One region of the Halomonas sp. ND22Bw genome, then DNA from elsewhere that is predicted to be linked to it. Evidence: predicted binding sites of a transcription regulator. Region 1 holds the regulator's gene; each other region holds the start of a gene.
What was found. The regulator sigma-54, encoded in region 1, starts transcription at its own class of promoters, with help from an activator protein. The targets are predictions, from matches to a motif close to TGGCACNNNNNTTGCTNT.
Positions count from the first base shown of each region.

Region 2: the regulator sigma-54 is predicted to act here: its motif matches at 4,843-4,860, upstream of CVH10_RS10090 (nitrate reductase).
Region 3: the regulator sigma-54 is predicted to act here: its motif matches at 6,049-6,066, upstream of CVH10_RS02205 (urease accessory protein UreD).

Region 1 covers NZ_PXWD01000008.1:18,304-26,020, forward strand. Annotated here, with positions in the region: gene rapZ (RNase adapter RapZ) at 1-677, opposite strand, end outside; gene CVH10_RS11305 (PTS sugar transporter subunit IIA) at 710-1,195, opposite strand; gene raiA (ribosome-associated translation inhibitor RaiA) at 1,199-1,510, opposite strand; gene CVH10_RS11315 (RNA polymerase factor sigma-54) at 1,623-3,023, opposite strand; gene lptB (LPS export ABC transporter ATP-binding protein) at 3,180-3,905, opposite strand; gene lptA (lipopolysaccharide transport periplasmic protein LptA) at 3,902-4,429, opposite strand; gene lptC (LPS export ABC transporter periplasmic protein LptC) at 4,426-5,010, opposite strand; gene CVH10_RS11335 (HAD family hydrolase) at 5,015-5,572, opposite strand; gene CVH10_RS11340 (KpsF/GutQ family sugar-phosphate isomerase) at 5,587-6,573, opposite strand; gene CVH10_RS11345 (ATP-binding cassette domain-containing protein) at 6,762-7,574, shown strand; gene mlaE (lipid asymmetry maintenance ABC transporter permease subunit MlaE) at 7,571-7,717, shown strand, end outside.
Region 2 covers NZ_PXWD01000006.1:193,841-201,557, reverse strand. Annotated here, with positions in the region: gene CVH10_RS10100 (PhoX family phosphatase) at 1-899, opposite strand, end outside; gene cobA (uroporphyrinogen-III C-methyltransferase) at 979-1,959, opposite strand; gene CVH10_RS10090 (nitrate reductase) at 1,916-4,720, opposite strand; gene CVH10_RS10085 (ANTAR domain-containing protein) at 5,033-5,668, shown strand; gene CVH10_RS10080 (CmpA/NrtA family ABC transporter substrate-binding protein) at 5,665-6,696, shown strand; gene CVH10_RS10075 (NAD(P)/FAD-dependent oxidoreductase) at 6,938-7,717, shown strand, end outside.
Region 3 covers NZ_PXWD01000001.1:457,138-464,854, reverse strand. Annotated here, with positions in the region: gene urtA (urea ABC transporter substrate-binding protein) at 172-1,491, shown strand; gene urtB (urea ABC transporter permease subunit UrtB) at 1,554-3,158, shown strand; gene urtC (urea ABC transporter permease subunit UrtC) at 3,162-4,304, shown strand; gene urtD (urea ABC transporter ATP-binding protein UrtD) at 4,301-5,149, shown strand; gene urtE (urea ABC transporter ATP-binding subunit UrtE) at 5,143-5,841, shown strand; gene CVH10_RS02205 (urease accessory protein UreD) at 6,105-7,010, shown strand; gene ureA (urease subunit gamma) at 7,088-7,390, shown strand; gene CVH10_RS02195 (urease subunit beta) at 7,550-7,717, shown strand, end outside.

The DNA of each region.
Region 1 (7,717 bases):
TCGTCGGCCATCTCGTCGACCACCGGGTAGCCCTCGAGAAAGGCGATCACGCTGTCGTCGCGGCCGGTGGCATCACGCAGCCGCGGGTCCCAGTAGGGGTTGGGCAGGCAGCGGGCGTCGAACACGATATCGGCGTCCAGGGGCACGCCGCGCTTGAAGCCGAACGACTCGAGGGTCAGCGTCAGCCCTTCGCGGCGGTGCCCGGCGACCTGGTCGGTGATGCGACCGCGCAGGTCGTGCACCGATAGCCGCGAGGTATCGATCAGCAGATCGGCGAGGTCGCGGATCTCCGACAGGGCGTCTTCCTCGCGATCGATCGCCTCGGCCAGGGTCATTTCGGTATCGCGGGTCAGGGGGTGTCGGCGCCGGGTCGCGGAGTAGCGCTCCAGCAGGATGCGTGCATCGGTGGTCAGGTAGATCACCTGGCACTGGATGTCGCGGGCACGCACGTCCTCGAGCAGCGTCGGGAAGCGTTCCAGGGCATGGGGCAGGTTGCGGGCGTCGATGCTGACCGCGACGGCGCTGCGCAGGGACTGGCCGCTGCGCAGCTCGTCGACCAGCGGTCCGAGGAGCATCGCCGGGAGGTTGTCGATGGCGTAGTAGCCGAGGTCCTCGAGGGCCTGCAGGGCGATCGACTTGCCGGAGCCGGAGCGTCCGCTGATGATGACGAGCTGCATGACGGATCGGGTCTCCTGGTCGGGGGCGGCCCTCAGCCGCGTCCGCTGGCGGCCGGTGCCTGTCGTCGGATGGCGTCGAGGAGGCTGTCGTGCAGCTCGCGCTGGCTGCCGGCCCGACGCAGGGCGCTGCGGGTCGCGGCGTCGTTCATCACGCCGGCGACCTGGCCGAGCAGGGCGAGATGCGCGTCGTCGGCTTCCTCGGGGACCAGCAGCACGAACACCAGGTCGACGGGTTCACCGTCGATGGCGTCGAAGTCGACCGGTTCGTCGAGCTTGAGAAAGCCGGCGATGGGGGCCTTGCAGTGAGGGTTGCGGGAATGGGGGATGGCGACCCCGTGCCCGATGCCGGTGCTGCCCAGCCGCTCCCGTCCGATCAGCCGGCTGAAGACCTCCTGGCTGTCGAGGCTGGGAATGTTCTGGGCGATGAAGGTGCTGAAGAACTCCAGCACCCGTTTCTTGCTCCCCCCGGGCACACCGAAGAGGGTGCGCTCGGGGGGCAGGATGGCTTCGAGTGACATGACTCAGCGGACGCTTGCGGCGCCCTGGGCGCGGGCCTGAGTCTTTTCCTTGTGCTTGACGAGCTGGCGGTCCAGCTTGTCGGCAAGGGCGTCGATGGCGGCGTACATGTCGGCGTCCATCGCTTCGGCGTGCAGATCGGCACCGGCGGCGTGCAGCGTGCAGGCGGCCTGCTGGCGTTCCTTCTCGACGGAGAGCGTCACCTGAACGGTGGTGATGTTGTCGTAATGGCGTTCCAGGCGGGAGAGTTTCTCCTGCACGTAGTCACGCAGGGGCTCGGTCAATTCCACGTGATGGCCGGTGAGGTTGACTTGCATGACACGCTCCTTGCTCCTTGGGTGGTGACTCGATTGTAACCCTTTTTGGTGCCTTGCAAACCCCCCGTGCCAGACGCGTTTTCATACTCTGGAACCCCCCGCCGGGAGGGCCTCAGCCGAGGCGCTTGCGCTGGCTGGAGGAGGGGATGTGCATCGCTTCGCGATACTTGGCGACGGTGCGTCGGGCCACCTCGATGCCCTCCTCGGCGAGCAGGGTGACCAGCTTGCTGTCGGACAGCGGCTTGCGCGGCGGTTCGCCCTCGATCAGCTTGCGGATGCGGGCGCGGATCGCGGTGCTGGAGTGGGCATCCTCGCCGTCGCCGACCTGGCTCGAGAAGAAGTACTTGAGCTCGAAGACGCCGCGGGGGGTGTGGATGAACTTCTGGGTCGTGACCCGGGAGATGGTCGACTCGTGCATCTCCACCGTCTGGGCGATGTCGGCCAGGATCAGCGGCTTCATGGCCTCCTCGCCGTGCTCGAGGAACTCGATCTGGCGGGTCATCACCTCGTGGCCGACGCGCAGCAGGGTGTCGTTGCGGCTGGCCAGGCTCTTGATCAGCCAGCGCGCCTCCTGCAGGTGGTCCTTGAGGAACTGGTTGTCGTCGCTCTTGTCGGCGCGCTTGATCAGCGCCGCGTAGTCGGGCTGGATGCGCAGCCGCGGCATCGCCTCAGGGTTGAGCTCGACGCGCCAGCCCTGGGGCGTGTGGCGGGCGATCAGGTCGGGAATCACGTAGTCGCTGTCGCCGCTGGCGAATTCGCTGCCCGGGCGCGGGTCGAGGCCGCGGATCAGGCCGATGACCGCGTCGAGGGTTTCGTCGTCGAGCCCCAGGCGCCGCTTGAGCAGCCGCCGATCGTTGCCGGCCAGCGCCTCGAGGAACTGGCGTACCAGGCGGCGCGCCTGGGGCAGCAGCGGGGTGTCGTCGGGCAGGGTGGCCAGCTGCAGCAGCAGGCACTCGCGCAGATCGCGGGCGAACACGCCGGTGGGCTCGAACTGCTGCAGGCGCAGCAGCACCGCTTCGACCTCGCGGGTGGCGAGCCCGTCGAGGCCCTGGGCGCGCAGGCCGTCGCGCAGCTCGTCGAGCGGTTGATCCAGATAGCCGTCCGGCGTCACGGCATCGATCAGGCTCTCGGCGATACGGGTCTCGCGTTCGTCGAGCTTGCTCATGGCCAGCTGCCAGACGAGGTGGCTCTGCAGGCTCTGGCCGGCGGCCTGGCGCTCGAAGTCGGGAGCCTCGCCGCTGCCGCCGGCGTCCTGGAAGGTGTCCGACCAGTCGCTGTCGACGCTGAGTTCTTCCGGAATCTCGTCGGACCAGTCGTCGTCCGGCGTCTCGCCGACGGCCTGCTCGCCGAAGTCGTCCTCCAGCTCCAGCATGGGATTGGCTTCCAGGGCCTGCTGGATCTCCTGGCGCAGATCGAGGGTCGAGAGCTGCAGCAGGCCGATGGCCTGCTGCAGCTGGGGCGTCATGGTCAGCTGGGTGCCGACACGCAGTTGGAGGGATGCCTTCATGGCCATGGCAAGCGTTCCGGTCCTGCGGCAAAGAGGCCTTCCACCCTAGTGTGGGTGTGCCCGCCGTGCAAGCCTTTGCTCAGCAATTAGCATGCCAATGGCAATTGCCATGCCTGTCTGTGCATGGCGACAATATATCAGTGACTTGCGAAGCTAATAGGCTCAGAGTCGGAAGTCCTGGCCCAGGTAGACGTCGCGTACCCGCTGGTTGGCGAGGATGGCCTCGGCGTCGCCTTCGGCGATGATCTGGCCGTCGCCGACGATGTAGGCGCCGTCGCAGATGTCCAGCGTCTCGCGCACGTTGTGGTCGGTGATCAGCACGCCGATCTCGCGGGCCTTGAGCTGGCGGATGATACCCTTGATGTCGCCCACCGAGATCGGGTCGACGCCGGCGAAGGGCTCGTCGAGCAGAATGAAATCGGGTTCGGTGGCCAGCGCCCGGGCGATCTCGACCCGCCGGCGCTCGCCGCCGGACAGGCTCATGCCTAGGTTGTCGCGGATGTGGGTGATGTGGAACTCCTCCAGCAGCGCCTCCAGGCGCGCCTTGCGGCCGGCACGGTCGAGGTCACGGCGGGTCTCGAGAATGGCCATGATGTTGTCGGCCACCGACAGCTTGCGGAAGATCGAGGCTTCCTGGGGCAGGTAGCCGATGCCGGCCTGGGCGCGTTGGTGCATGGCGGCGCCGGAGAGGTCGCGGTCGTCGATGGCGACGCGGCCGGCGTCGGCCCGGACCAGGCCGACGATCATGTAGAAGGAGGTGGTCTTGCCGGCGCCGTTGGGGCCCAGCAGGCCGACGATGCGGCCCTGCTGGATCTCCAGGCTGATGTCGTGAACGACGCGACGGCGCTTGTAGCTCTTGGCGAGGTTCTGGGCACTCAGGGTCTTCATGGGCCGTCCTGCTGTTCCGGCTCCAGGGTCATGCGCACGCGCTGGCGCTCGCCGATGCCCTCGGCGTCGGAGCGGGCCTGCACCACCCGGCGGTCGAGGAAGTATTCGAGGTAGCCGCCGTCGAAGGTGTCGCCGCCCTGGTGCAGCTCGGCCTGGTCGACGAGCTCGATGCGCCGCTCGGCCACGTGGTAGACCACGGTGCGGCCCCAGGCGCGGACCAGGGGCTGATCGGGGGCGGGCTTCTGCTCCAGGTAGGCGCGCTGGCCGGTGGCGGTGGCGGTGGTCAGCTGGCCGGCCTCGTTGCGCTGGATTTCCACGCGGTCGCCGGTCAGCTGCATGCTGCCCTGCTGGATCTGCACGTCGCCCTGATAGACGGCGGTGCCGGCGCGGTCGTCGAGGTCCAGGCGGTCGGCCTCGACCTGGATGGGCGCGCTGGCGTCGCCTTCCAGCGCCAGGGCGGCGGGGGCGGCCAGCGCGGTGGCGAGCAGCGCTGCGCTGAGCAGTGAAGCGAGGGATCGCGTCATGACTCGGGGTCCTCCTGGGTGTCCGGCGGGTGGTGGCCGCGCACATTGTCGGTCAGTCGGGCGCGGTTGTCATCGAGCCAGGCGTCGAAGCGCTCGCCGCGCATCCACTGCGGCGGCTGGCTCAGTCGTGCCGGCGTGTCGCTCCAGGCGTGACCGGCGATGCTGTCGTAGTACAGGCGTTCGGTCTCGAGCCGCCAGCGTTCCTCGGGGGCGGTCAGCACCGCCTGCCCCTCGAGGGTGAGCAGGCGCTGGCCGTCTTCCAGGCGTCCGCGCTCGGCGTCGGCCAGCCATCGCCGGCCTTCGCTGTCGCGAAGCCGGGCGTGGGGCGTGGTCAGCCGGGTGACGTCGTCGACGGGCGTGTGCTCCAGGCGCGGCGTGGTGAGGCGCTGGTGAGGCGCACCCTGAGCGTCGAATCGCGTCAGGTGCGCGTCCTCCAGGTAGTAATCGGGCTCTCCCGTCTCGCCCTGGGGCGCGGGGCCCGGCGGTGCCTCGGGGCGCTGGTCGAGCAGCGCCAGGCCGCCGCCCAGGGCGAGCAGCAGCAGGAACAGCCAGGTGCGAAAGCCGGGACGAGGGAGGCGCATGGCGTCAGTCCTGGCCGTTCAGATAGGTGTCGAGCACGGCGTCCAGGCTGTCCTGGGCCTGGAGCAGGGTGTCGCAGATCTCGCGTACCGCGCCATGACCGCCCTCGCGTTCGGTGACCCAGTCGGCGTGCCGACGGATGTAGCTCGGCGCGCCGGGGACGCTGATGCCGACGCCGGCCCGATGGATCGGGGCCAGGTCGGGCAGGTCGTCACCGCAGTAGGCGACCTCGGAGAGATCCAGCGCCAGGTCCTGGCACAGTCGGCGCAGCGTCGGCAGCTTCTTCTCGATGCCCTGATGCAGATGCCGGATGCCGAGCGCGCTGGCGCGGCGAGTGACCATCGGCGAGTCGCGGCCGGTGATCAGCGCCACCTGGATGCCGGCGCGCTGCACCAGCTTGATGCCGTGACCGTCGAGGGTATGAAAGGCCTTGAGGCTGTCGCCGTCGGCATCGAAGTAGAGGCGGCCGTCGGTCAGCACGCCGTCCACGTCCAGGGCCAGCAGGCGCACCTGTCGCAGGCGCTGGACCAGGTCCGGGTTCAGCAGGGGGGCGTCGAAGGGCATGGAATCTCCTTGGGTCAGATGACGCCGCTGGCCAGCAGGTCATGCATGTGTAGCGCGCCCACCGGGCGGCCGTCATCGTCGACCACGGCCAGGGCGGTGATGCGGTTGTCCTCCATCAGCCGCACGGCCTCGGCGGCCAGGGTGTCGGGCGAGGTTCGTTTGCCGGGGGTCGTCATCACCTGATCCACGGTCAGCGACGACAGGTCGCTGAACTGATCCAGGGTGCGGCGCAGGTCGCCGTCGGTGTAGACCCCGGCCAGCCTGCCCTCGGGGTCGATGACGCAGGTGAAGCCCAGGCCCTGGCGGGTGATCTCCAGCAGCGCATCGCGCAGCGGGCTGCCCAGCGAGACCTGCGGCAGGCGGGCGCCCTGATGCATCAGGTCCGAGACCTTGAGCAGCAGCCGCTTGCCGAGGCTGCCGCCGGGATGCGAGAGGGCGAAATCCTCGGCGGTGAAGCCGCGGCTCTCGAGCAGCGCCACGGCCAGGGCATCGCCCAGTGCCAGGGCGGCGGTGGTCGAGGAGGTGGGCGCCAGGTCCAGCGGGCAGGCCTCGCGCTCGACGCCGGCGTCCAGGTGGGCCTCGGCGTGGCGGGCCAGGGTCGAGCCGGGGCGTCCGGTCATGCTGATCAGCGGGGTGCCGAGGCGCTTGAGCAGCGGCAGCAGGGCGGTGACCTCGGCGGTCTCGCCGGAGTTCGACAGCGCCAGCACCACGTCGCCCGGCGTGATCATGCCCAGGTCGCCGTGGCTGGCTTCGCCCGGGTGCACGAAGAAGGACGGGGTGCCGGTGCTGGCCAGGGTGGCGGCGATCTTGCTGCCGATGTGGCCGGACTTGCCCATGCCGGTGACCACCACGCGGCCGCGACAGGCCAGGATCAGCTCGCAGGCGCGCTCGAAGTCGCCGTCCAGGCGCGCGACGAGGGCGCCGATGGCCTGCTGCTCCAGCCGCAGGGTGCGTTCGGCGCTGGCCAGCAGGCCGGTGAGGGAGGAGGTGTCGTCTGTCATGGGAGGATTGTTGCCTGTCGCGGGGTTGGGCTCAAGGGCGGACGGCCGATTCGGCGCCGGCGGGCCACGCAAGAGGGCGCTCATTGAACCCGCTGAGGCCGTGCTGCGCAAGCCGGCACATGACGGCGCTGGCGCCCCGGTCGATGGTTAGGATACGATGTTCGATAATCTATCAGGGAATTCATTGGATGACCGATTCTCCCCTCATCGAGGTGGAGGGCCTGCGCTTCTCTCGCGGAGAGACGGAGATCTTCCGCGGCCTCGACATGGCGGTGCCACGCGGCAAGATCACCGCGATCATGGGACCCAGCGGCACCGGCAAGACCACCCTGCTCAAACTGATCGGCGGCCAGCTCGCCCCTGACGCCGGTCGGGTGAAGATCGGCGGCGAGGACGTGCACGCCCTGTCGCGCAAGGCGCTGTTCCGGATGCGTCGGCGCATGGGCATGCTGTTCCAGAGCGGGGCGCTGTTCTCCGATCTCGACGTGTTCGAGAACGTGGCCTTTCCGCTGCGCGTGCACACCGACCTGCCCGAATCGATGGTCCGCGACCTGGTGCTGATGAAGCTTCAGGCGGTGGGCCTGCGCGGCGCCCGAACGCTGATGCCGTCGGAGCTTTCCGGCGGCATGGCGCGGCGCGTGGCGCTGGCCCGGGCGATCGCCCTGGACCCGGACCTGATCCTCTACGACGAGCCCTTCGTCGGCCAGGACCCCATCTCCATGGGCGTGCTGGTGCAGCTGATTCGCCGGCTCAACGATGCCCTGGGGCTGACCGCGGTGGTGGTGTCCCACGATATCAAGGAGACCCTGTCCATCGCCGACTACGTCTACGTGATCGCCGACGGCCAGGTGATGGCCCAGGGCACGCCACAGAGCCTCGACGTGGATCGCGACCCCAGGGTCAGCCAGTTCGTTCACGGCGAGCCGGACGGCCCGGTGCCGTTCCACTATCCCGCCAGGGATTTCCATGAGGACCTGCTGGGCACGGGAGGCGCGAGATGATGGCGATGATTCAACGCCTGGGACGCCTGGGCTTCGGCGTCGCCGAGGGACTCGGCCAGGCGACGCTGCTGCTCTTCCAGTCGGCGGTGGGCGTGCCCTCCGGCGAAGGGATCCGTCTGTGGCTGCGCCAGATGTACTTCGTG
Region 2 (7,717 bases), on a different contig from region 1:
CTGGCATCGCCGGCGGCGGTTTCCCACCCGTAGCGCCCGCGTCCCTCGGCGATGCCAAGGCGGTCGTCGTCGAGCTGGCGGTCAGCATCCTTGATGAAGTAGCCCGGCCAGTTCTCCTCGCAGGTCAGGTAGGTCCCCCAGGGGGTATAGCCGTTGGCGCAGTTGTTGTTGGTACCGCGCGTCAGGGTGCCGTCCGGGGAGTACTTGGTCTTGACGTAGTCGCTGCCCGCCACCGGACCACTCAGCGCCATCTCGGTGGCGCTGGTATAGCGGCGGTTATAGGAGGAATCCGCCACGTGGCCCCAGCGACCACCGTCCATCTTCTGCAGCTCGACCACGGTCACGCCATGGGCGTTGATCTCGGTGCGCACCTCCTCGGCCGGACGCTTGCCTTGCTCGGCGTTGGTGGGCCCGCCCTTGGGCGCCCAGAGGGCGGCCTGGTCGATGTACTCGTTGTTCATCGCCAGCAGAAAGCGGCGTGAGGCGGAGCCCTCGTCCAGGGCGAAGTTGTGCATGCCGTCGTGGTGCATGCCGACGCTGTTGGCCTGGATGTCGGCGGTAAAGGCCAGGTCCTCGCGCCAGGCCGGGGCCTGGCCGTTGAGCGGCGTCCCCCAGGGAATCAGGACCTGGGCGGTATAGCCGGCCGGCACGACCACGGCGTCGGTACGCGAACCACGAATGGCCTCGAAGGCCAGCGACAGCGGCGTCTTCTCGGCGCCCGCGGCCTCGGCACGCCCTGCCAGACCGCCCATGCCGAAGCCGCCCAGCATCGCCATGGCCGCCATGCCGAGACCGCCCTGCATCACGCGACGGCGCGAGACATGCGTTTCCAGCACCGAGGAGAACGGCTCGTTGCTGCTCGGGTTCAACAGGCGATGATCTTCGATTTCCTTGCTCATCCTGGTCTCCTCACGGTCAGACGTCTTCTTATCCGGCCGACGATAAGACGCCTTCCTGCCCCGCATCGTCGGCATCGTGTCAGACTCGGGATGATGCGCCACGGGCGTGACAGGAAGATGACCCACGATGGGCCAGCGGCGAGGCCCACGCCGGCGGCCACGGGGCCGGCGTCCAATCGGCCATGCGCACCACGCTGCCCACCACGATCAGGCAGGGGGACGGCAGCGGCGTCTCGGCGAGGCGCGCCGGCATGTCGCCCAGGGTGCCGACCAGGGCAGCCTGCTCGGGCTGGCTGGCGTTGGCCACCAGCATGATCGGCCAGTCGTCGGGCAGCCCCGCGCCACGCAGCCCGGCGCAGATCGCCTCGACCTTGGCCAGCCCCATGTAGAACACCAGGGTCTCGTCGCGGCGGGCCAGTGCGGCCCAGTCCGGCGCGCCGCCCTCGCGACACAGCTGGGCGGTGACGAAGCGCAGCTGCTGGGCATGGGCGCGATCGGTCAGCGGGATGCCCATCGAGGCGCAGGCCGCCGAGGCGGCGGTGATGCCGGGGACGATCTCCGCCGAGACCTTGGCCTCGGCCAGGGCGGCGAGCTCCTCGCCCATGCGGCCGAACACGCCGGGGTCGCCGCCCTTGAGGCGCACCACCGACTTGCCCTGCCCCGCCAGCGCCACCAGCAGCGCGCCGATCTCGTCCTGGGGCACGCTGTGGTGGCCGCTGGCCTTGCCGACATAGTAGCGCTCGCGGCCGGCGGGAATCAGCGCCAGCACCTCCTCGCCGACCAGCCGGTCGTAGACCACGGCATCGGCCTGGGCCAGCAGCCGCGCGGCCTTCAGCGTCAGCAGCTCGACGTCGCCGCTGCCGGCGCCGACCAGATAGACCCGCCCGGGGCGACACTCGCCGCGCAGCGAGACCCGCGCGGCGTCATCGTCCGCTTCACCGACGCGACCGGCCCTCAAGCGGGGCGACAGGCCCTGGCCCAGCCGAGCCAGGGCAGAGAAACCGCGGCGCAGGGCGTCAGGCGACGCGAACGGGGTTCTTGGCTTGCTCGGAGCGCGCATGGCCACTCTCCTCTTGTGTATTGGCATCGGGCGTCTGGGAATCGGTCCCGGCACCGGCGGTGTCCGGGGCATGCTCCTCGAGCAGCGACTTGAGCTCGGGCAGGCAGCTGCCGCACTGGGTGCCGCAGGCGAGCCGCGCCCCCAGCGCCTCGACGCTGGCGTCGCCGGCGCGGATGGCGTCGACGATGGTCGTCTGGCCCACCTGATGGCAGCTGCACACCAGCGGGCCGACATCGCCCTCGCCAGCGTCGCAGCCGGCCAGCAGCCGACGGCGCACGTCACCCTCGAGCGCACCTTCGGCGAAGCGCGCGTCGAGCCAGGCCAGCCCCGGCAGTTCGGCGGGCGGCGCCACCATCAGCCACCAGCGCAGCCGGCCGCCCTCGAGGCCCGCGGCGCGCAGCCGGCCGCCGGCCGGGTCGTCGCTCCACAGGGTCGGCGCCGTGGGCAGCCAGTGGCGTGCCCAGGCCAGCCAGTCTCTCTGGTCGCCGGGCTCGCCCCCGGCCAGCTGCCAGCGCTGGCAGTGGGCCAGCGGGATGCGCGCCCAGTAGGCGCCGTCGTCGCGGCCCGCGAAGTCGCCGGCCTCACCGGATTCTCCGGGGGCGATTAGCAACGTCGCCTCCCAGCCCAGCGCCAGCGGCGCCAGGCTCACCGCGCCGTGCTTGGCTTCGGGCTGGCCGGAGATCGGGTCGAGATGGGCGGCGAGCAGGCCGCCGGTGCGCGCCGCGCCGCTGAAGCGGTCGGTCCAGTGCATCGGCACGAAGACCTCGCCGCGGCGCTGGGCCTTGGTCAGCCGCACCCGGGCGCGGTACTGGCCGCCGGCGCCGGTCAGCCGCGCCAGCTGCTGGTCGCCGACGCCGAAGGCGGCGGCGTCTTCCGGCGTCATCTCGATGAAGGGCTCGGCGCGATGATTCATCAGCCGCGGCGCCCGGGCGGTGCGGGTCATGGTGTGCCACTGGTCGCGCACCCGGCCGGTGTTGAGGCGCAGCGGGCGCTCGGCGCTGAGCGCCTGCTCTGGGCCGCGCGGGCGTACCGGCAGCAGCCGGGCCCGGCCGTCCGGGGTGGCGAAACGGCCGTCCTCGAACAGCCGCGCGGTGCCACGGGGGGCCGCGGCGGTCACCGGCCACTGGATCGGCGCCAGGGCGTCGTAGCCATCGCGGTCGAGCTCCGCCAGCGCCGAGATGTCGAACAGCCGCGCCTCGCTGCCGGGATCGTCGGCGGCGTTCTCGAAGCCGGAGAGCCTGGCGTGCTCGACGAAGATCTCGCCGGGATGGCCGTAGGCGAAGGCCTCGCCGAAGCCCAGGCGGCGCGCCGCCTCGCAGACGATCCACCAATCGTGGCGCGCCTCGCCAGGAGGCGACAGCATCCCGCGCTGGCGCGAGATGCGCCGCTCGGAGTTGGTCACGGTGCCGTCCTTCTCCGACCACGACGACGCCGGCAGCACGATGTCGGCGTAGGGCAGCAGATCGGTGTCGGCCATGCACTCGGAGACGATCACCAGCGGGCACGTCTCGAGCGCCGCCCGCACCCGGTTGGCGTCGGGCAGGCTGACCACGGGATTGGTGGCCATCACCCACAGCGCCTGGATCTCGCCACGCTCGATGGCCTCGAACAGCGCCACCGCCTTGTGCCCGGGCGCCTCGGGCAGGCTCGGCGTCAGGTGCTCGGTGGCCCAGAAGCGCGTCACGCGATCGAGGGCGCCGGGCGAGTCGTAGTCCATGTGGGCGGCGAGCTGGTTGGCCAGCCCGCCCACCTCGCGGCCGCCCATGGCGTTGGGCTGGCCGGTGATCGAGAACGGCCCGGCGCCGGGCAGGCCGATCTTGCCGCCGGCCAGGTGGCAGTTGATGATCGCCTGGCACTTGTCGGTGCCGCTGGACGACTGGTTGATGCCCTGGGAATAAAGGGTCACCACGTGCAGCTGGCTGGCGAACCAGTAGAAGAAGGTCTCCAGGCGCTCGGCGTCGACGTCGCAGTCGGCGGCGATGGCCGCGATGGACACGTCGTCCTCGCGGGCCGCGGCCAGGGCCGCGTCGAGCCCGTCGGTGTGCTGCGCCAGATAGACGTCGTCGAGCCGTCCCTTGTCGGCCATCCACGCCAGCAGGCCGGTGAACAGCCGGGCGTCAGTGCCGGGCCTGAGTCCCAGGTACAGGTCGGCGATCTCGCAGCTGTCGGTGACCCGCGGGTCGATCACCACCACCCGCATCAGCGGATTGCGGCTCTTGGCGGTGCGCAGGCGCTGATAGAGCACCGGATGGTTCCAGGCCAGGTTGGAACCCACCAGCACCACCAGCTCGGCCTCCTCCAGGTCCTCGTAGCTGCACGGCACGGCGTCGGCCCCCAGCGAGCGCTTGTAGGCGGCCACCGCCGAGGCCATGCACAGCCGCGAGTTGGTATCCAGGTGCGGCGTGCCGAGAAAGCCCTTGAACAGCTTGTTGGCGACGTAATAGTCCTCGGTCAGCAGCTGACCGGACAGATAGCCCGCCACGGCGTGATCGCCGGCTGATGCGCGGGTGGCCTGGAGGCGGCTGGCCACCGCATCGAGCGCGGTGTCCCAGTCGACCTCGACGCCGTCGACCCGGGGCCGGGTCAGGCGGCCATGATCGCCCAGGGTCTCGGCCAGCGCCGAGCCCTTGACGCACAGCCGCCCGTAGTTGGCCGGATGGTCGCCGTCGCCCTCCACGCCGGTGATTCGCCCGCCCTCGATGTCGACGGTCACGCCGCAGCCGACGCCGCAGTAGGGGCAGGTGGTGCGCGCCTGTTGCATGGTGCTCTCCTCGATCATGGTCCCGACACGACGACGCCCACCGCCGTGCCGGGTGGGCACTGGGGTGGGCGTCGTTGCCGTGGATCGCCGCCGTGGCGATCCGGGAGTGTCTTTTCCCGATAGAAGCAATCGGTGTGCCAGACGGACGAAAAGCGCCGCGTCTCAGACCGGCGCGTCCGGAGGATCGATGTCGCCTGCACCAGGCCGCCGCGTTTCCCACCGCACTCCGCGCCCTCATGGTGCAGGATTCGGCGCAACGACGACGCCTCGCCGCCCGGGCGTCGGCGACGCCGATGCTGGAACGTCTCTTGCATGGCCTGGGTTGACCGTTTCCCCCATCACGAGCCCTATGCCATGCCCCAGCCCTTGCGAATCCTGCTGGTCGACGACGAGAGCGTGCGCGCCGCCATGGTCGAGGAGGCCCTCGGCCAGGAGGGGCACGAAGTGATCTGCCACCTTCAAAGCCCGGCCAGCCTCAACGACATGGTCCAGCGCCACGCGCCCGACGTGGTCATCATCGACATGGAATCCCCCGACCGCGACACCCTCGACAGCATGTCGCAGCTGCATCGCCAGAACCCGCGGCCGGTAGTGTTCTTCGCCGACCAGCACGACCCCGAGTCGATGCAGGCCGCCCTCAAGGCCGGCGTCAGCGCCTACGTGGTGGACGGCCTGGTGCCGACCCGGGTCCGAGCGATCCTCGAGGTCGCCGTGGCCCGCTTCGACGCCTTCCAGTCGATGCGCCAGGAGCTCGACCGCACCCGCACCCAGCTCGCCGACCGCAAGCGCATCGAGAAGGCCAAGGGGCTGTTGATGAAGCATCAGGACTGCGACGAACCCCAGGCCTACCAGACGCTGCGCAAGCTGGCCATGGACCGGGGCCAGCGCATCGGCGAGGTGGCCGGCAACGTGATCGATATCCTCGAAGGACTGGAGAAAGGCCTATGAGCATGCCCCATGCCCCCGAGCGCCCCCGCTTGACCCTGGGCATCGTCCCGCTGCTGGACGCCACCCTGCCGATCGTCGCCCGGGAAGGCGGCTTCTTCGCCGCCGAGGAGCTCGACGTCACGCTGTCACGGGAGAGCGCCTGGTCGACCCTGCGCGACAAGCTGGCCGCCGGGATGCTCGACGGCGCCCAGCTGCTGGCTCCGCTGCCGCTGGCCATGAGCCTGGGCGCCTCCGGGCCGCCCTGCGACGCCCTGGCGCCGCTGGTGCTCGGCCGCAACGGCAATACCCTGGTGCTGTCGTCCTACTGGGCGGAGGGCATGGCCGCCCCCCTCGACGACTCGCCCGGCGGCCGCGACCCGGCCGTCAACGCCCGTGACTTCGCCGAGCGACTGCGCCGGCGCGGCGCGCCGCGTCCGCGGCTGGCCATGGTCCATCCCTTCTCCAGCCACCACTATCAGCTGCGCGACTGGCTGACTCTGGGCGGCCTCGACCCCGATCGCGATGTCGAGCTGGTCGCCCTGCCGCCGTCGCGCATGGTCGAAGCCCTCGAGCAGGGCCGTATCGACGGCTTCTGCGTCGGCGAGCCCTGGGGCAGTCAGGCCGCCCAGCGCGGCGGCGGACATGTCGTCGCCACCGGCGCCCAGCTGTGGCCCGACCATCCCGAGAAAATGCTCGGCGTGACCCGCGACTGGGCCGAGCGCCACCCTGCCACCCTCGCGGCCCTGATCCGCGCCCTGGTCGCCACCGCCGACTGGCTGGCCGAGGCGCCCGAGCACCGCCGCCAGGCCCGGGACTGGCTGGCCCTGCCGCCCTATCTGGATCGCGCCATGGACCACCTGCCGACGCTGCCGCTGGGCGAGCCGCCGGTGGAACAGCGTCTCACCGGGCTGCGCCCGGAAGTCGGCGAGATGGAAAGGGTCGTGGACCACCTGGCCCGCCAGCTCGACGTCCCCCTCCAGCGCCACGTGGTCGAGACCTGCTACAGCCCCGTGCATTTCGATGCCGCGACGCACCAGGAGCGTGCATAACGGCGCGGCCAGGGACCGCCTCGCCAGCGGTCATCCCCCGACGATGGCCGCTTAACCCACTGACTTTTCTGATCTTCACTAGATTCTGGCCCGAACCTTGATAGGAACAGGCCAGAACGGAGGGCACGGCCCTTCGGCGGTCAACGGCGATCGCACCTCGAAGTCCGGACGAAGACGTCTCCACGCTCCCCAATGCCGGGGAGCGTCGAGGCGTCTTCTGCGTTTATGGAGGGAATCCGAGATGAGTCCCGATGACCCGACAGCCGCAGAGGCGTTGCCCGATGGCTCTACGCCAGCGCTCACGACGCCCATCGATCACCTGGTGATCGTCGGCAACGGCATGGCCGGCCAGCGGCTGGTCGAGGCGCTGGCACAGCGCGAGGGCGCGCCGCGCCGCATCACCCTGATCGGCGCGGAGGCCTGCCCCGCCTACAACCGCATCCTGCTGTCGCCGCTGCTGGCCGGCGAGATGGAACGCGAGGCGCTGACCCTGCGCGACGCCGACTGGTACGCCGAACACGGCGTCGAGCTGGTGCTCGGCGAGCGGGTCGAGCGCATCGACCGCGCCGCGCGCCGCCTGACCACCGCCGGCGGCCGCGCGATCGCCTACGACCGCCTGGTGCTGGCCACCGGCTCCACCCCCGCGCGGCCGCCGGTCGACGGCCTCGGGCTCGACGGCGTCCACGCCTTCCGCGATCTGGACGACGCCGCCGCCCTGACCCGCGCCGCCGAGCGCGGCGGCCGCGCGGTGGTGATCGGCGGCGGCCTGCTGGGCCTGGAGGCCGCCGAGGGATTACGTAAAAGAGCGCTGCACCAGCGCGCACCGGAACGGGATGGCATGTCGGTGAGCGTGCTCCAGCGCGCCTCGCGGCTGATGAACCGCCAGCTCGACGACACCGCCGCCGGCCTGCTCGAGGCCGAGCTCGAGGGGCGCGGGCTCGAGATCGTCACCGACGCCGACCTGGAATGCCTGGAGGACGACGGCCGGGGTCGCGTCTGCGCCGTGCGCCTGGCCGACGGC
Region 3 (7,717 bases), on a different contig from region 1:
AGGTGGGCGCTCAGGTAGATTCTTTAAATTATTGAAAATTAACCTTTATCCCGGTTGGTCCAGAATGTGGCGTAGCTCTTGCAAAGTGGGGGTAGGGCATGGTGCACCGCGGTGTGTCAGCGCCCTCCATAACAACGCCAATACAACGTCTGGATCGACAAGGAGATCACCATGAGTTCCCATTCGCCCACCGTGCCCAAGCGCCTGTTCGCCGCCAGCCTGCTGAGCCTGGCCGTCTCGGCACCGGCCCTGGCGCAGGAAGACCCCATCAAGGTCGGCATCCTGCACTCGCTCTCCGGCACCATGGCCATCAGCGAGTCGACTCTCAAGGACACCATGCTGATGCTGATCGAGCAGCAGAACGAGCAGGGCGGCCTGCTCGGCCGCGAGCTCGAGCCGGTGGTGGTCGACCCGGCCTCCGACTGGCCGCTGTTCGCCGAGAAGGCGCGCCAGCTGCTGGCCCAGGACGAGGTCGACGTGATCTTCGGCAACTGGACCTCGGTGTCGCGCAAGTCGGTGCTGCCGGTGGTCGAGGAGCTCGACGGCCTGCTGTTCTACCCGGTCCAGTACGAGGGCGAGGAGTCCTCCGAGAACGTCTTCTACACCGGCGCGGCGCCCAACCAGCAGGCGATCCCGGCGGTCGATTACCTGATGAACGACGTTGGCGTGGAGCGCTGGGTGCTGGCCGGCACCGACTATGTCTATCCGCGCACCACCAACAAGATTCTCGAGGCCTATCTCAAGGATCATGGCGTCGCCGACGACGACATCATGGTCAACTACACCCCCTTCGGGCATTCCGACTGGCAGAACATCGTTTCCGGCATCAAGGACTTCGGCAGCCAGGGCAAGAAGACCGCGGTGGTCTCGACCATCAACGGCGACGCCAACGTGCCGTTCTACCGTGAGCTCGGCAACCAAGGCATCGATGCCGCGGACATCCCGGTGGTGGCCTTCTCGGTGGGCGAGCAGGAGCTCTCCGGCATCGACACCGCGCCGCTGGTCGGCCATCTGGCCGCCTGGAACTACTTCATGAGCGTCGATACCGACACCAACTACGACTTCATCGATAGCTGGATCGACTACACCGGCGACGAGATGGCGGTCACCAACGACCCGATGGAGGCCCACTACATCGGCTTCAACATGTGGACCGAGGCCGTGCGCAAGGCCGGCACCGCCGACGTCGACGCGGTCAAGGACGCCATCATCGGCGTGTCCGTGCCCAACCTGACCGGCGGCTACGCCACCATGATGCCCAACCATCACATCACCAAGCCGGTGCTGATCGGCGAGATCCAGGACAACGGCCAGTTCTCCATCGTCTGGGAGACCCCATCCACCGTGGCCGGCGATGCCTGGTCCGACTATCTGCCGGGCTCGCGCGACCTGATCAGCGACTGGCGCGCCCCGATGCGCTGCGGCAACTACAACGTCGTCGAGGGACGCTGCGGCGGTGGTGCCGACACCGAGGTGGCCTCGGCCGAATAAGCCGCTCCCCGGGTCGCGATCGCGGCCCGGGCCTTCCTTTCTCCCACTGACAGGACATGGTCATGAGGACGATTCGCTCCCTCGTGCAGGGGCTGCTGTGCCTGATCGTCGTCTCGCTCGCCGCGCCGGCCGGCCTGGCCGCGGCCGACGACGACGGCCGGGCACTGCTCGAGGCCCTCGACACCGATTCCTACGCCGCCAAGGGCGAGGCCGTGACGGCCATCGCCGACAGCGGCCATCCGCAGAGCCGCGCCTGGCTCGAGGCGCTGCTCGACGGCAAGCTGCAGCGCCAGCAAGACGCCGGCCGCTTCGTGGTGGTGCTCGCCAATCGCGGCCGCCACTGGCCGGTGCGCGATGCCATTAACGACGAGGAGCTCGGCGAGATGTCGCGTCGCGATCTGGATCGCATCGGCATCAACAATGCGCTGCGCGGCCAGCTGCAGAACACCCTGGCGCTGCTCGACCTGCGGGCACCGGCGGTCTCGGCGCGCCGCGAGGCGGCCCGGAACCTGCTGGGCCGTGTCGAGCCCGCGATGGTCGAGCCGCTGAACGCCCTGGTGGAGGGCGAATCCGACGACGAGGTGCGCCGGCTGCTGACCCAGGCCATCGCCATCCAGCGCCTGGAGCAGGGTGACGTCGAGGCGGTGGAGGCGCTGTCCGGCAGTCTCAATGCCTCCGTGCGCTCGGCGCTCAGCGCCGCCGCTCGCAGCGATGACACGGCGCTGTCCGAGGCCGCCACCGAGGCCCTGGCCGGCATCGAGCAGAAGCAGAAGCTGAACGACGGCATCCAGACGCTGTATTTCGGCCTGTCGCTCGGCTCGGTGCTGGTGCTGGCGGCGATCGGCCTGGCCATCACCTTCGGCGTGATGGGCGTGATCAACATGGCCCACGGCGAGCTGATCATGCTCGGCGCCTACACCACCTGGGGCATGCAGCAGCTGCTGCCGGGCCAGCCGGGGCTGGCGCTGCTGCTGTCGATTCCCGCGAGCTTCCTGGTCGCGGCGCTGGCCGGCATCGTCATCGAGCGCAGCGTCATCCAGTTCCTCAAGGGCCGGCCGCTGGAGACCCTGCTGGCCACCTTCGGCGTCAGCCTGATCCTCCAGCAGCTGGTGCGCACCCTGATCTCGCCGCTCAACCGCACGGTGGTGTCGCCGGAGTGGATGAGCGGCTCGCTGATGATCAACGAGGGCCTGTCGCTGACCCTCAATCGCCTGTTCGTGCTGGGCTTCGCGCTGCTGGTGTTCGCCGGGCTGATGCTGGTGATGCGCCGCACCCGGCTGGGCCTGGAGGTGCGCGCCGTGACCCAGAACCGTGCCATGGCGCGCTCGATGGGCATCCGCGCGACCCGGGTCGACATCCTGACCTTCGCGCTGGGCTCCGGCGTGGCGGGTCTTGCTGGCGTGGCGCTGTCGCAGCTGACCAACGTGGGCCCCAACCTCGGCCAGAACTACATCATCGATTCGTTCATGGTGGTGGTGTTCGGCGGCGTGGGGAACCTGTGGGGCACCCTGGTGGCCGGGCTGTCGCTGGGCGTCATCAACCAGGTGCTCGAGCCCTGGGCCGGCGCCGTGCTGGCCAAGATCCTGGTGCTCGTGTTCATCATCCTGTTCATTCAGAAACGCCCCCGCGGACTCTTTCCGCAGAAGGGCCGTGCGGCGGAGGGCTGATCCATGCTGGCTTCGAGATCCTGGCTGTCGCGGCCGCTGCGCGAGCGGTCGACGCAACTCTTTCTCGGCGTGCTGCTGGCCGCACTGGCGGTCGTCACGCTGCTCAACCTGATCGTGCCGGCGGGGCATCCGCTGCACGTCTCGACCTATACCGTGACCCTGCTCGGCAAGTACCTGAGCTTCGCGCTGCTGGCGGTGGCGCTGGACCTGGTGTGGGGCTATCTCGGCATCCTGAGCCTCGGCCACGGCGCCTTCTTCGCCCTGGGCGGCTACGCCATGGGCATGTACCTGATGCGCCAGATCGGCGACCGGGGCGTCTATGGCGACCCGGTGCTGCCGGATTTCATGGTGTTTCTCGACTGGGACAGCCTGCCCTGGTACTGGCAAGGCTTCGACATGGCCTGGTTCGCCTTTTTGATGGTGCTACTGGCGCCGGGGCTGCTGGCACTGGTGTTCGGCTTCCTGGCGTTCCGCTCCCGGGTCACCGGGGTCTATCTGTCGATCATCACCCAGGCGCTGACCTTCGCCCTGATGCTGGCCTTCTTCCGCAACGAGATGGGCTTCGGCGGCAACAACGGCCTGACCGACTTCAAGGAGCTGCTCGGCTTCGACCTGCGCAGCGACGCCACGCGACTGGGGCTGTTCCTGGCCTCGGGGCTGGCGCTGGCGCTGGGCTACGTGCTGTGCCGGGCCATTGTCGCCAGCAAGCTGGGCCGCGTCAGCGTGGCCTGCCGCGACGCCGAGGCGCGCACGCGCTTTCTCGGCTATCGCGTCGAGCGCGTGCAGCTGTTCGTGTTCGTGGTCTCGGCGATGCTCGCCGGCGTGGCCGGCGCCCTCTACGTGCCCCAGGTCGGCATCATCAACCCCGGCGAGTTCTCGCCCATCTTCTCCATCGAGGTGGTGCTGTGGGTGGCGCTCGGCGGCCGCGGTACCCTCTACGGCGCGGTGATCGGGGCGCTGGTGGTCAACTACGCCAAGACCGTGTTCACCGGGGTGATGCCGGAGGCCTGGCTGTTCGCCCTCGGCGGGCTCTTCGTGGTGGTCACGGTGCTGCTGCCGAAGGGCGTGGCCGGCCTGCTGGCGTCGCTGCGCCGCCGCCGCGACGACGTCGCCTCCGAGACACCCGCGCAAGGAGCGAGCTCATGAACCTGCTCAAGGAGATGGCCAGTCGCGATCGCGTCTTCGATTTCATGGCGCCGGCGCGCTCGCCGGTGGACGTGCGCCACGGCCCCATCCTGTATCTGGAGGACGTCAGCGTCAGCTTCGACGGCTTCCGCGCCATCAATGACCTGAACCTGACCATCGACGACGGCGAGCTGCGCTGCATCATCGGCCCCAACGGCGCCGGCAAGACCACCATGATGGACATCATCACCGGCAAGACCCGGCCCGATCACGGCTCGGTGTGGTTCGGCAGCCGCCACGACCTGCTGACCATGAACGAGCCGCAGATCGCGAGCCTCGGCATCGGCCGCAAGTTCCAGAAGCCGACCGTCTTCGAGGCGCTGACGGTGTTCGAGAATCTCGAGCTCGCCATGGCTGCCGACAAGCGCATCTGGCCGACGCTGACCGCCCGGCTCTCCGGCGAGGCGCGGGACCGCATCGACGAGGTGCTGGTCACCATCGGCCTGACCGCGCACCGCGATCGGCCGGCCGGCATTCTCTCTCACGGCCAGAAGCAGTGGCTGGAGATCGGCATGCTGCTGATGCAGCGGCCGCGGCTGCTGCTGGTCGACGAGCCGGTGGCGGGGATGACCGAACAGGAAATGGAGCGCACCGCCGAGCTGCTCATCGGCCTGGCCGGCAAGCAGTCGGTGGTGGTGGTCGAGCACGACATGGGCTTCGTGCGCTCGATCGCGCGCACCGTGACGGTGCTGCATCAGGGCAGCGTGCTGGCCGAGGGCAGCATGGACCAGGTGTCGAGCGATCCCAAGGTGGTCGAGGTCTATCTCGGCACCGAGTCGGACAACACGGAGGATGCCCGATGCTGAGCATTCGCGCACTCGATCAGTACTACGGCGAGAGCCATACCCTGTGGGGCGTCGACCTCGAGATTCCGGCCGGGCAGTGCACCTGCGTGATGGGCCGCAACGGGGTGGGCAAGACCACCCTGATGAAGGCGGTGATGGGCGAAGTCGCGGTGGCCTCGGGCAGCCTGCGCTACGCCGACGACGTGGAGTTGACCAAGAAACGCGTGGAGGATCGCTCGCGGCTCGGCATCGGCTACGTGCCCCAGGGGCGCCAGATCTTCCCGCTGCTGACCGTGGAGGAGAACCTGCGCACCGGCCTGGCGGCCCGCGGCGACGGGGCGAAGCGCATTCCCGAGCGCATCTACGAGCTGTTCCCCGTGCTCGCCGAGATGCGCCACCGGCGCGGCGGCGATCTCTCCGGCGGCCAGCAGCAGCAGCTGGCCATCGGCCGTGCCCTGGTGCTGGAGCCGAGGCTGCTGATCCTCGACGAGCCGGGGGAGGGCATCCAGCCCAATATCGTCGCCCAGATCGGCGAGGTGATCCGCCGGCTGATCCGCGAGGACGGCCTGACCGTGCTGCTGGTCGAGCAGAAGCTGCCCTTCGCCCGCAAGTATGCCGACCGCTTCGCGATCATGGATCGCGGGCGGCCGGTGGCCGAGGGGGCGATCGATGAGCTCGACGACGAACTGATCAAGACCCACCTGACGGTCTGACGCCTGTCGTCCGATGACTTGCGCCCGCCCGGCCCGGCCGAGGCGGGCGTCTTGCTTTATATCAGTGCAAGCGAAACTCTCTTGCTCGATAGCGGTGCGCGATCAGGGCCTGAAACGACTCGCCATGGTGCATAAAGTGGCTGTATGCCGTTTTGTATCCAAAATAAGGCATTGATTATAAATGAGTTATTGGTGAATTCACCAGTTTGGTACGTCACTTGCTGAAGGTCTGCCATCAGCCACCTGACCGACAGGACCCGTCGATGACCGCCATTCCGCGTGCCCTCCCGTCGCCCGCCGAGTCGGGCCACCGCTTCGACGGCGAGCGACGCTGGGCGGCGTCGCTGTCGCTGGCCTTCGATGCCCGCGACGATGGCCATACCCGCATGCTCAAGGCCCGCCATCAGGGCCCGCTGCGCGTGCAGCGCCCCTTCTATCCGGAGGCCTCCGACGAAGCGGGTCGGCCAGGCGCCTGCCACGTCTATCTGCTGCATCCGCCCGGCGGACTGGTCAGCGGCGACGAGCTCGCCATCGAGGCCCGGCTCGCGCCCGGGGCCCAGGCGCTGCTCACCACGCCGGCGGCCAACAAGCTCTACCGTGCCGACAGCCAGGGCGTGCGCTGGCATCAGCACACCCGGCTCGACGTGGCCGAGGACGCGCTGCTGGAGTGGCTGCCCCAGGAGACCATTGCCTTCGACGGCTCGAAGGGCAGCCAGGTCACCGACATCGAGCTGGCCGGCGGGGCGCGCTGCCTGGGCTGGGAGGTGCTGGCCCTGGGCCGGCCGGCAAGCCGGCTGCCCTATGTCTCCGGCGCCATCGAGCAGCGTTTTCGCCTGACCCGCGAGGGGCGCCCGCTATGGTGCGAACGCCAGGTGCTGGATCCGACCCATCGTCGCTTCCGCGGCGCCTGGGGGCAGGGGGGCGCCGGGGTACAGGCGACGCTGTGGGCGGTGGGGCTCGATGACGAGGCCGGCGCGATCGCCGAGCTGCGCGAGGCGCTGCCGGCAAGCCGGGAATGGGCGGTGACGGTGCGCCAGGGGGTGCTGCTGTTGCGCTACCTGGCCAATGAACGCAACGACGCCTGGGCGCTGTGCCAGCGGGCCTGGGCAGTGCTGCGCCCGCGGCTGGCGGGGCGGCCGGCCAGCGTGCCGCGTATCTGGCTGACCTGACGGACTGACACCAGCCGGGTCCTGGCCCGCCACGCCCCGGCACCGAACGCTCACGATTTGGCGAGGGAGTGACCGCGATGGAACTGACCCCGAGAGACAAGGACAAGCTGCTGCTGTTCACCGCCGGCCTGCTGGCCGAGCGGCGCCGCGACCGCGGCCTGAAGCTGAACTATCCGGAGGCCGTGGCGCTGATCAGCTGCGAGATCATGGAAGGCGCCCGCGACGGCAAGAGCGTCGCCGAGCTGATGGGCGCGGGCCGCGAGATCCTCGGTCGCGACGACGTCATGGAGGGCGTGGCCGAGATGGTCGACGAGGTGCAGGTGGAGGCGACGTTCCCCGACGGGACCAAGCTGGTCACCATCCATCACCCCATCGTCTAAAAACTGGCTGCACTCGATCAGGCCGTGTTGGCTTCGCGACGAAAAATGCTCATTTACTAAAGTAAACTCCGCTTTTTCGCCGCTCGCCGCCTTGCCTGATCGTCGTTCGCTCAGTTTTTCGTCAATGGGATAACCGCCAATAACGAAGAGGGAGCATCGATGATTCCCGGTGAATATCGGCTTCAGGACGGCGAGATCGCACTCTGTGAGGGGCGTGAACGGATCACCCTCGAGGTGGCCAATACCGGCGACCGCCCGGTGCAGATCGGTTCCCACTATCACTTCGCCGAGGCCAACCCGGCGCTGGTCTTCGATCGGGACCTGGCG